DNA from 2 places in the Thioalkalivibrio sp. ALM2T genome. Region 1 is predicted to be linked to the other one. Evidence: predicted binding sites of a transcription regulator. Region 1 holds the regulator's gene; the other holds the start of a gene.
The links. Region 1 encodes LexA, which represses DNA repair genes until DNA is damaged. Its sites were predicted from a motif close to TACTGTNNATATNNACAGTA; they were not measured.
Positions count from the first base shown of each region.

Region 2: F816_RS0100365 (error-prone DNA polymerase) is a predicted target of LexA. The motif match lies at 2,846-2,865, and genes of this name have one in related genera.

Region 1 is NZ_KB906560.1:134,240-140,218, forward strand. It holds gene F816_RS0107550 (rhodanese-like domain-containing protein) at 1-195, shown strand, start outside; gene rnk (nucleoside diphosphate kinase regulator) at 536-946, shown strand; gene F816_RS0107560 (DNA polymerase Y family protein) at 962-2,395, opposite strand; gene imuA (translesion DNA synthesis-associated protein ImuA) at 2,556-3,188, opposite strand; gene lexA (transcriptional repressor LexA) at 3,508-4,125, opposite strand; gene F816_RS0107575 (Lrp/AsnC family transcriptional regulator) at 4,488-4,979, opposite strand; gene F816_RS0107580 (2-isopropylmalate synthase) at 5,159-5,979, shown strand, end outside.
Region 2 is NZ_KB906556.1:82,651-88,629, forward strand. It holds gene F816_RS0100365 (error-prone DNA polymerase) at 1-2,844, opposite strand, end outside; gene F816_RS0100370 (phosphatidylserine/phosphatidylglycerophosphate/cardiolipin synthase family protein) at 3,027-4,295, shown strand; gene F816_RS0100375 (cyclin-dependent kinase inhibitor 3 family protein) at 4,331-4,876, shown strand; gene F816_RS0100380 (SPOR domain-containing protein) at 4,959-5,588, opposite strand; gene F816_RS0100385 (class I SAM-dependent methyltransferase) at 5,833-5,979, shown strand, end outside.

The DNA.
Region 1 (5,979 bases):
GCGATCAACATCCCGCGGCCCAAGCTAGAGGCCGGTATCGAGTCTCATATGGCGGATGCGGACCAGCCCGTCGTGGTGTTCTGTGGCGGTCGCGGCCGGTCCCAGCTCGTGGCCGACAGCCTGCGCACGATGGGTATCAATGCGCATGTGCTGCGCGGGGGCTACGCGGCGTGGCGGGAGACTTGGCCTCGGTGAGGCCGCAAGGCAAAGGCTAGGGAGACGCTGATTCATTCGCACGTCTGCGCTCGATCGATTTTGCTCGCTGACAAGGCGCGGTGCGCAGCGCCGTAGTCACCCTACGGTCAAGCGCCGCAACGCAGGATCGGGGAAAATGGGGCACCAACGCGGACGTGCGAATGAATCAGCGTCTCCCTGGGCGCGGCTCCGGCTTACGAGCACTGTGATGGGCGCTATGGCTTTTTTGCCGGGTCTTGGCTAGTCTCCTGAGTAAGTTTCCCGGTTTCCGGAAATTCCCTGAATATTCTTGCCTGGCGCGTCTCCCCGGAGGCGCGTTCTGCATTCTGGAGTAAGTAAATTGAACAAGCCGAAGATCATCGTCTCCGCCACGGACATGGAGCGCCTGGACAAGCTGCTGGAGTCGCTTCCGGATGGCAGTTTTCCCGGCAAGGCCGATCTCGAGTCCGAGCTGGATCGCGCGGATGTCGTGGATTCGCACGATGTCCCGGGTTCGGTGGTGACGATGAACTCGAAGGTCCGGTTCCGGGTGATCGAGTCCGGCGACGAGTTCTCGATGACACTGGTGTACCCACGTGATGTGGACGAGAGTGGCGGCACGCTGTCGATCCTGGCGCCGGTGGGCAGTGCGCTGCTGGGCCTGTCCGAGGGCGACGAGATCGAGTGGCCGCGCCCGGGCGGGGGGCAGATGCACGTGCGCATCGAAGAGGTCGAGTACCAGCCGGAGCGCGCGGGCGAATACCACCGCTGACGCGACATCCCCCCCTCAGCCCCAGTAACCCTGGCGATACCACTGGGCGCTGCGCAGGCAGCGGTACAGCCAGAGCCGGCGGCCCTGACGGTCGCGGCTGCAAGCGTAGTCGCGGCGCGCGTCCTGGCCGTGATCCCACCAGCCGTCTTCCAGTCGTCCCAGCCATTGGGGCTGGTTGGGGGGCGCGGCGGGCTCGGGGCCCTGTAGCCAGAGGGCCGTTCCGCAGGCCCGTTGGCCCGGGGTTGGAGCGGTGGGGGCCGGAGTGGTGGCGAGATCGTGTCGCGGCCGCTGGGCATCCTCCGGTCTCGGTGTGCGGCGGTTGATCAGACGGGCGACGGCCTGCTCGCCCAGCCGGGCGCGCAGGCGAGCCAGCACGGCAGGTAGCTGATCGGCCGGTGGTCTGCTTGCCGGGTCTGCGGCGAGCAGACTGTCGCCCCGGGCCGGTGGGTCCAGCAAGCGGGGTGCCTGCAGGCGCAGGCCGATCACCGCCGCCGGCAGGGTCTCGCGATCCAGCCGGGTCTGCCACAGGGGTAGCCACTCGTCGGTGCGAATGCCCGGCTGCCCGCGCTCCAGTGAGATGCGGGTACACGCCTCGCGGTGGGCCAGTTCCAGTGTCATCCCCTGCAGGCTGCGGTTCAGGCCGCGCAACTGCGCCTCGGCCTGGCGCAGCAGCCGCTTGAGCGGGAAGGCCAGGGTCGCCGTGATGTGGATCTCGTGCTCCAGCCGCAGGGACAGATCCAGCACCGGGGGTGGCGCAAAGCGGGGCAGGGTCTCCGCGCGCCGCGCCAGCAGGCGGTCCAGCAGGTCCAGTAACTCCGGTCCGTGGCGTCGGGCCAGTTCGGGGCGCGACAGGCGCAGCAGATCGCCCAATTGGCGGAGGCCCACGGCGCGCAGGCCCTCGCGGGTCGCGGCGGCCAGCGGCAGGGCCTCCAGCGGAACCGGGGACAGGATGCGGCGCAGGGCCTCGGGGTCTTCCGCGATCGCGGGGTTGCGCAGACGGGCCAGCAGGCGCGCGGCGGCGGGGCTGCGGGCCAGGCCAATACGGGGATGGAAGCCCAGTTCGGTCAGGGTGTCCCGCGCTTGGTCGCGCAGGGCCTCGAGGCCGCCGAACAGGCGGCGGCTGCGCCCGACCTCCACCAGGATGCGCTGTGCCTCCGGCTCCGGGTGCACGTGGTCGGAGAATCGCAGCAATACGCCGGCCAGCATCTCCAGTTGGGCCTGCAGGGTGTCCGGGGCATGCTCGACCAGTTCCGGGGTATCCAGCACTGCCAGGGCATCCCCCAGCGCCATGCCGGGACGGGCACCCGCCTGGCGGGCGGCGCGGTTGGCGGCGTGCACCCGGGGGGCAGGGTCGGATTCCACCACCAGCAGGGGACGCTGCAGCCGCCCGGGGTCCGGCTCCGTCCGGGCCAGCGCGTCCAGCGCAAGGTGCGGCAGGTCGATTGCCATCCAGTGTTCCTGCCGCGGCCGGGCGTCGCGGGTGGCGGTATGCGTCTCCGGTGGCCGGGGTGCGGTGGCGGGCAGGGCTGCGGCCGGAAGCAGGCTCAGTTGTTGTCGAACCGGCTCCGGGTGTGTGGCCGCACGCGAGGGACGGGCAGGCTGGCCCATCTCAGGCCTCCGGTGGTTCGGGAACCTGCAGGGGGTGGCCGGAGCGGGCCCAGTGGCCGGCCCCCTTCAGGCAGTGCAGTTCCAGGCCGGAGGCCGCGGGCTGCCAGCGCAGGCGCTGGTGGGCCGGCGAAGGCTGTGCCGCGGCGCCCGGCGGCCGATACAGGATCGCGCAGGCCCGGCTCTCGCTGGCAGCCAGACGCAACCGGCGCAGCAGGGCCGTCTCCACGGGGTCGCGCAGCCAGGCGAGCAGGACGCCGAACGCCGGGTCGCGCAGGCACTGCTCGCCGGCCCACAGGGTGTCGCGATCATGCTCGGTATGGATCAGCAGCACCCGCTCCGGCGGGATGCCGAGGGTCTGCCAGCCGGGTAGCCAGGGTGTGGCCGGCGGTGCGATCAGCGCGATCCAGTAGCCGTCGCGGCCGCAGGCGGCGAGCATGGGGACCAGCAGCCGGGTCTCGCCACAGCCGAACGGGGCGCCCAGCAGTTCGATCAGCTGGCCGCGCGGCCAGCCGCCGCCCAGGGCCCGGTCCAGTTCCGCATGGCCGCTGGGCCAGACCGGGGCATTCGGGGCCGGGGCGGCACTGCGCCCGCGCCAGAGCGCCGGGTGGTCGAGCAGGGTATCCAGCGCGCTCATGGCTTAGGGAACACTGGTTCATGTACACGCTCGCGCTCGCGTCGCTTTTGCGTGCGAACAAGGCGCGGTGACTGCCGTGAAGTCATTCTGCACAAGGGAGCCGCAACGCTGTGCGTACGCCCGTTTTCATCAACAACGGGCGGTCGAGCCCCTGCCTTCAATCGTTTGTGGGGTTGGCACCCCAGGTTCCCCGATCCTGCGTTGTGCCCCGAAGACATCAAAAACGGGCGGGTGGAACCACTACCCGCTGCACGACGCGCCTTGTCTCGGAAAAAAACCTGGGGTGCCAACGCGAGTGTGTACATGAGTCGGTGTTTCCCTAGGCCTGCGGGTCGAGATCGCGCAGCACGCCGACGCCGATCCCCTCGATGGCCAGTTCCTGGCGTTCGAGGTCGATCTCGATGGGGGCGAAGTCGGGGTTCTCCGGGAGCAGGCGCACCTTTGGGCCGTCCTGCGCGAAGCGCTTGACGGTGACCTCGTCCTCGATGCGGGCGACCACGATCTGGCCGGGCCGGGCCTCCGGGGTCTGGCGCACGGCCAGCAGGTCGCCGTCGAGGATGCCGGCGTCGCGCATGCTCTCGCCGTGTACGCGCAGGAGATAGTCCGGGCGGGCGCGGAACAGGGCGTCGTCGACCCGGTAGTGGCGCTCGATATGCTCGGTGGCAAGGATCGGCGAGCCGGCGGCGACGCGCCCGACCAGCGGGAGTTCGGCCGGTGCGCCACGGGCGGCGCCCGGCAGGCGGATGCCGCGGGAGGTGCCGCCCAGCAGTTCGATCGCGCCTTTCTTCTCCAGGGCTTTCAGATGGCACTCGGCCGCGTAGGGCGAGCGGAAGCCGAAGGCCCGGGCGATCTCGCTGCGGGTCGGTGCCGTGCCCTGGGTGGCGACGGTCTCGCTAATGTAGTCGAAGATGGCTTGCTGGCGTGCAGTGAGCGACACGGGGCACCCTCCATTTACTGTCTATATATACAGTACAGGGGTGGTTGGCGCGAGGACAAGAGCGGCGCATCCATCCGGAGTGCGTGTTTGCTCCTGACGGCCGGTTTGTTCCACCACGAAGTGCGCGAAGAAGATCAGGGGCGGTTGCGCCACAGAGAATTACGGAGAAAACCCAAGGAGGTGTCGCGGCCTGGACGCAGGATGCTGTTGAGCGAAGCGAAACGCATCGATCCGGGAACCTGGCCACCTTGGGATGGCTACACGATGCGATTCGCTCTGCTCATCACATCCTACCGGCCGTTGCCTTTCTTCGTGCCTTCGTGCGCTTCGTGGTCCATCCGTCCTGGGTCTTGAGGTGGTATTCAGGTGGGGGTGTAGTCCAGTGGCAGGGCAGTACGGTCGACCACGCGGCGCAGCACGAAGCTGGAATGGACGCTGTCCACGCCCTCCAGTCGGGTGATGCGGCGCAGCAGGAATTCCTGGTAGGCATCCATGTCGGGGACGACCACCTGCAGCATGTAGTCCGCCGACTGGCCGGTGATCAGGTAGCAGTGCTGGACCTCGGGGTAGCTCGCCACGGTCTCCTCGAAGTGGGCGAAGCGCTCCGGGGTGTGGCGGTCCATGCCGATATGGATCAGGGCGGTCAGCTCCAGCCCCAGGCTGCGCCGATCCAGCAGGGCTACGCGGCTCAACAGGACGCCGGCCTGTTCCAGCGCACGCACCCGACGCAGGCAGGGGGAGGGGCTGAGCCCCACGCGATCGGCCAGGGCCTGATTGGACAGGCTCGCATCCTCCTGCAGGATCTCGAGGATGCGGCGGTCATAGCGGTCGAGTCGGTGTGGTTCGGGTTTCATGGTTAAATATTGCTCTAATGTGGCTTTATTGCGCAAGGATAGTGCGCAACTATTGCGTTCTTAGGGAAAAACGCAAGGTTATGCCGGGGACAATGCGTTAGGATAATGCACAGATAGAAATCCGGAGCGCGGCACCCGACCCCACAGCGAGGCTGCGCCCCTCACAGGAGACGAACACGATGGCCTTCGATCACACCAAGTACGCCCCGTTCCCGCCGATCGACAAGTCCGATCGCCGCTGGCCGGCGCAGCAGACCACTGTCGCCCCGCGTTTCTGCGCGGTGGATCTGCGCGACGGCAACCAGGCGCTGGTGCACCCGATGAGCGTGGAGCAGAAGATGCGCTTCTTCGAGGTGCTGGTGGGGGTCGGTCTGACCGAGATCGAGATCGGCTTCCCGTCCGCCTCGCAGATCGACTACGACTTTACCCGCCGCCTGATCGAGGAGGACCGCATCCCCGAGGGCGTTTACATCCAGGTTCTGACCCAGGCGCGCGAGGACCTGATCCAGAAGACCTTCGCGGCGCTGGAGGGCGCCCCGCGCGCGGTGGTGCACGTGTACAACTCCACCAACCCGGCGCAGCGCGAGCAGGTCTTCCGCATGGATCGCGACGGCGTGCGCGGCATTGCCGAGAACGGCGCGCGCTGGGTGCGGGATTACGCGGCGAAGTACCCGCAGACCGACTGGATCTTCCAGTACTCGCCGGAGAGCTTCTCCACCACCGAGCTGGACTTCGCGGTCGAGGTGGTTGATGCGGTGAATGCGATCTGGCGCCCGGACCAGGGTCAGAAGGTGGTGATCAACCTGCCGGCCACGGTCGAGTCCGCCACGCCGAACGTCTTTGCCGACCAGGTCGAGTGGTTCTGCGACCACGTGCAGTACCGCGAGCATTTCTGCGTGTCGCTGCATACGCACAACGACCGGGGCACTGGCGTGGCCGCGGCCGAGCTGGGGCTACTGGCCGGGGCCGACCGCCTGGAGGGCACGCTGTTCGGCAATGG
Region 2 (5,979 bases), on a different contig from region 1:
GGCCAGGCGGTGCTGTTCCAGGAACGGGCGCATCAGCGCCAGCGGGTGCGGGCCCAGGCTCAGGCCCTGGGTGGCGTAGTCCTGCACCAGGTCGTCCACCGCATCCGGGCGGGGCAGCAACGGGGTCACGTCGGCCTCGCGCACGGTCTCGCCCGGCCCCTCGGCGAACAGCGGCAGGGGCGCCTCCACCGCCTCGGTGGCCCAGCGCGCCTGGTGGCGGTTGCCGGCCAGGCCCTTCAGCGCGTCGGCGCGCGCGAGGCGATTGGCCTGGGCGCGGGTGAGGGCGGCACGGGCCACCAGGTCCGGGACGTCCGCGAAGGCCCGTTCAACGCGGGCGGTGACCACGCGCTCGGCGATGTCGCGCGCCAGTCCGCCGATGCGGTTCAGACCCAGGCGCAGGGCCAGCGCGTCGCTCCCGGCCAGCGGTTCCACCGTGCACTCCCAGTCGCTATAACGCACGTCCACCGGGCGGACCTCCACGCCGTGGCGGCGGGCGTCGGCGACGATCTGCGCCGGGGCGTAGAAGCCCATCGGCTGGCTGTTCAGCAGGGCGCAGGCGAAGATCGCGGGCTCGTGGCACTTGAACCAGGACGAGACATAGGTGATCAGCGCAAAGCTCGCCGAGTGCGACTCGGGAAATCCGTATTCGCCAAAACCGAGAATCTGCTTGTACAGCTGCTCGGCGAATTTCTCCGGATACCCCCGTTCACGCATGCCGTCCATCAGGCGCTCGCGGTAGCGCGCGAGCTGGCCGGTGCGGCGCCAGGCGCCGATCGCGCGGCGCAGCCCGTCCGCCTCGCCGGCGGAGAAACCGGCCGCGACCATCGCCAACTCGATCACCTGCTCCTGGAAGATCGGCACGCCCAGCGTTCGGCCGAGCACGCGTTTCACCTCGCTATTTGGGTAGCGCACCCGTTCCGGGTGGGCGCGGCGCTTGAGATACGGGTGCACCATCTCGCCCTGGATGGGGCCGGGGCGCACGATGGCGATCTCGATCACCAGGTCGTAGAAGTTTGCGGGCTTCAGGCGCGGCAGCATGCTCATCTGCGCGCGCGACTCGATCTGGAATACGCCCAGGGTGTCGGCCTTCTGCAGCATGCGATAGACCGCCGGGTCCTCGGCGGGGATGTCGGCCAGGCCCCAGTCGCGGCCCCGGTGATGCGCCATCAGCTCCAGTGCGCGGCGCACGCAGGAAAGCATCCCCAGCGCCAGCACGTCGATCTTCAGCAGGCCCACCGCATCAAGATCGTCCTTGTCCCACTGGATCACCGAGCGCTCCGGCATGGCCGCGTTCTCGATGGGGACCAACTCGTCCAGCCGGCCGTCGGCGATCACGAAGCCGCCGGTGTGCTGCGACAGGTGGCGCGGGAAGCCGAGCAGCTCGGCGGTCAGCGTCTGCCACTGGCGGGCCAGGGCGCCGTCCGGGGCCAGCCCGACCTCGTGCAGGCGCTCGGCGGGGATGCCGTCGTCCCACCAGGCGAGATTGGCGGTCAGCGCATCCAGCCGTGCACGCGAGATGCCCAGCGCCCGGCCGACGTCGCGCAGGGCGCTGCGGCGGCGGTAGCGGATCACCGTGCAGGCCAGCGCGGCGCGTTCGCGGCCGTAGCGCCGGTAGATGTACTGGATCACCTCCTCGCGGCGTTCGTGCTCGAAGTCGACGTCGATATCCGGCGGCTCGCCTCGCTCGGCGGAGATGAAGCGCTCGAACAGCATGCTGGAGCGCGAGGGATCGACCGCGGTGATGCCGAGTGCGTAACAAACCGCCGAGTTCGCGGCCGAGCCGCGCCCCTGGCACAGGATCCCGCGGCCACGGGCAAAGCACACGATGTCGTAGACGGTCAGGAAGTAGGGCTCGTAGCCCAGCTCGTGGATGATGCCCAGTTCGCGTTCGATCTGTTCGCGCACGGGGGCCGGGATGCCATCGGGCCAGCGCTTGAGCGCGCCCTTGAGGGTCTCCTCGCGCAGGTAGGCGGCCGGGGTCATGGTCTTCGGCAACGGGTCGGTGGGGTAGCGGTAGGTGACCGCGTCCAGCGAGAAGTCGCAGTCCCGCGCGATGGCCACACTGGCCTCAAGCCAGGCGGCGGGATACAGCGCGGCCAGTTCGGCCCGCGGGCGTAGGCAGCGTTCCCCATTGGGGAAGCGTTCCTGCGCCGCCTCCGCGACCGTCGTACGCAGGCGCAGGGCGGTCAGCACGTCCTGCAGGGCGCGCCGGCCGCGCCGGTGCATGTGCACGTCGCCGCAGGCGACGATCGGGAGTCCAGTGGCGGCTCCCAGCGCCCGGGCGCGTGCCGTCAGAGTGGCATCTTCGGGGGTACGCAACTGGCTCACGGCCAGGTGGCCCTGACCTGGGGCGGCCCATCCGGACAGCCAGTGGGCCGCTGCGGCGAGCGCCGCCCCTGGGCTGTCGGCGTCGACCCGCAGCAGGCTGTGCCAGCCGGTGCGGCTCTCGGCGGGCAGGGCATCCAGGTCGGCGCGCGTCAGGTGGTAGTGTCCCTTGTCCGCCGCGCCGCGGGCCCGGGTGATCAATCGGCACAGGGCGGAATACCCCGTGGCATTGCGCACTAGCAGGGTCAGAGTGGGGCCATCGGCAAGCCGGAAGGTCGCCCCCAGGATCAGGTGCAACCCACATTCCTTTGCTGCCGAGTGTGCTCGTACTACACCAGCCAGCGAGGCGATATCAGTCAGCGCCAGCGCGCGGTAGCCCAGCGCCTGCGTCCGTTCGACCAGTTCCTCCGGGTGCGAAGCCCCGCGCAGGAACGAGAAGTTGCTGAGCGTCGTCAGTTCGGCATAAGCCGGGGGGGCGACAGGATGCTTGCGGGTGGGGGTATGGGCTTCGATTTCCATGTACTGTCGATATATACAGTATATGGAATCCGCCCCACAATGACCGCAGGGATCGCCAACCCATTACGCTGGGACGCGGTCGCGGGATCCAGGCCTCTGACGAACTGCTCCCCAGTTTGTTGTAATCGGCTGTGTACACTGCGGCAAACCCCTCATATATCCGCTGCCCGCCTGGAGACCCCATGCGCTACGTCCTGCTCCCGATGGTGCTGATTGCCCTGATCTTTGCGCTGGGGAATGTGGTGCTGTTCAATGCGTTGCCGAAACCGGACCGGCTGAAAGAGCCGCTGGCGCTGGAGTACGGGACTTCGTCGGAGCAGTTCCGGCGGGACATGGGCCTGCTCCTGCAGCAGCCGATCGTGAGCGGCAACCGCATTGACCTGTTACAGGACGGCGAGGCCATCTACGCGGCCAAGATCGAGGCGATCGAAAACGCCGAGCATTCGGTCACCTTCGAGGTATACGAGTACTGGGGCGAGCAGGCGGCCCTCTTCTCCGAGGCCCTGGCGCGTGCGGCGGAACGCGGGGTTCGGGTGCATGCCATGCTGGATTTCATTGGTTCGCGCAATGCGGACCCGGAGATGTTCGAACGCATGGAAGAGGCCGGGGTGGAGCTGGTGCGCTGGCGCGAGCCGTCCTGGTACCAGTTGTCGCGCTTCAATCACCGCACGCACCGCAAGCTATTGGTGGTGGACGGTCATACCGGTTTCATCGGGGGGGCCAACGTGGCCGATCCCTGGGTTGACGGTGACGACCGCGATGGCTATCGCGACAATCACTTCCGCATCCAGGGCCCGGTGGTTGGCCATCTGCAGGCGGTGTTCCTGGAGACCTGGCTGGATGCCACGGGGCGGATGCCCACCGGCAAGGCGTATTTCCCCGAGCTGTCCGAAATGGGGGATCGCGATGCCCAGATGGTTAACAGTGCCCCGCGCGAGGGGCGTCACCGGGTGCGCTTGATGTTTCTGCATGCCATTGCCGCGGCGGAAGAGCACATCACGATCGGCACGGCCTATTTCTATCCCGATCCGCGGTTCCTGGAGGTACTGGAGGAGGCGGCCAACCGGGGCGTCCGTATTCGCGTGCTGGTCCCGGGCGACAGCATGAACTTCGGTTTCTTCCGTCATGCATCGGTCAATCGCTGGCGGCCGATGCTCGAATCCGGGGTGGAACTGTACGAGTATCATTCGCGCATGTACCACTCCAAGCTGATGGCGATCGACGACCGCTGGGCGAGTATCGGCTCCGCGAATCTGCACAACCGGTCGTTTCGCCTGAACGACGAGGCCAACCTGAACATCTGGGACGAAGGCTTCGCCCGCGAGATCCGCGAACTGATCGAGGTGGACAAGGCCGATGCCGAGCGCCTGACCATCGAGGACTGGGAGAACCGGCCGCTGCGGCGACGCCTGGCGGGGTGGATCACGCACCTGATTGGTCCCTATCTTTAGATGCACCATTTCGACCCCCACGGCAGGAGCACGCCATGACATTCCCCAAGGCCGGCCAGACCCCTTCGCTCGACATCGGGGTCATTCATCTGCCCGAGGGCGGGGCGATTGGCATGACTCGCTGCCCCGGCAAGCGGCCGGATGGAACGAGTTGCGCGGCGCAGGACGTGGAGGCGGATCTGGCGGCGCTGTGGGACTGGGGTGCGAACGTACTCGTGACCCTGAATCAGGGGTCCGAGCTAACTGATCTGGGTGTCCCGGATCTCGGGAAGAGCGTTCAGGCGGCAGGGGTGCGCTGGCTGCATCTTCCGATCGGCGACATGGCCGCCCCCGATCGGCCCTGGGAAGAGGGCTGGCAGGATGTCGGGCCGCAGGTCCACCAGCGGTTGCGGGCCGGCGAGCGCGTGGTGTTCCACTGCGGGGGCGGTCAGGGCCGTGCGGGCACCATTGCCGCTGTGACCCTCATCGAACGCGGATACTCGCCAGACGATGCCATCCGGGAGGTTCGTGCGGCGCGTCCCGGCGCGATCGAGAGCCCCGACCAGGAGCGTTACCTGCGTCGCCTTCCGCGCACGGCCTGAAGCCCTTCGTGATCGAAGCGCGGTGTCGGGGCCGCACCGTCCCGCCGGATGCGTTGTGTGCAGGTCTGTTCTGTGGGGCGGGTCAGGAACGGTTCAGCGGCCGCGCCACGATGAAGGCTCCTGGGAGTGCGTCCCGATCGTGTGCCTCGAGGGTGGCCATCGCGGCGGTGCGGGTGGCGAATAGCCCGATGCGAACCCGGTAGCGCTCGGAAGACCCTTCCGGGCCGTCGACCACCTCCAGACGGCTGGAAAGACCCTGGCCCTTCAGTGTCTGATCAAGTTTCCGGGCGTTCGCCAGTTCCGCGAATACGCCAGCCTGGATAGAGTACAAGTGGTGCTGCGCGGGGTTGTCCTCCGCCGGGGCGTGCTTGGTTGCGAGGGTCGCTTCCGGGGGTGTCTCGCGGGCTTCCCTTTCAATTCGGACCGAGTGGCTAGCGCGTGAGAAAGGGCGGGGCGCGGGTTCCGCAACGGTCTCGCTGTCCTGGATGGACAAGGGCACCGCCGTGTGCAGGATCGAAGGAGAGCGATGTTCGATTTCCAGAGGCGGGTTGGTGTGTTGGCTAGCCGATTCGTCCGGTTCGGCGGCGACGGGCCCCGGGGCGCCGATCGCGGCGCCTGAATAGACGCCCAGAACAAAAAGCAGGATGGTGGCCAGCGGGGTGCCCACCACCAAAATAAACAGTTGGCGTCGGGTTAGGAACAGATTGATCATTTTGTGACCCTCCTTGGCAGGGTGTTTGCCGTCACGTCCTCGAGGGGCGATTCCATCTGTGCATGACGGAAAAATGGCGCTGCATCCCCTCTGATGGAGGGATGTGCAAACAAGATGCCAGTTTGAGGTGTCGGTTTGGCATGGCGATTCGGTGTGCGGCCGCACGCCGGTTTTTAGTACCTACGCCGGGGGGCATCCACGCTTCGCCTGACTCTTCGGCCACGGACCAACTCAAGGGGAAGTGATGCGCAGCGCCCTTTACGATCGCTTTGTTCTCAGGCTCACCACGCCCTGGTATGCCGAGGTCTTTCAGCGCCTGCTCAAGGACGCGGTGGTGCTGGATGTCGGTGTCGGGACGGCCGGTGCCCTTCTGGCCAATGCCGACGCCATT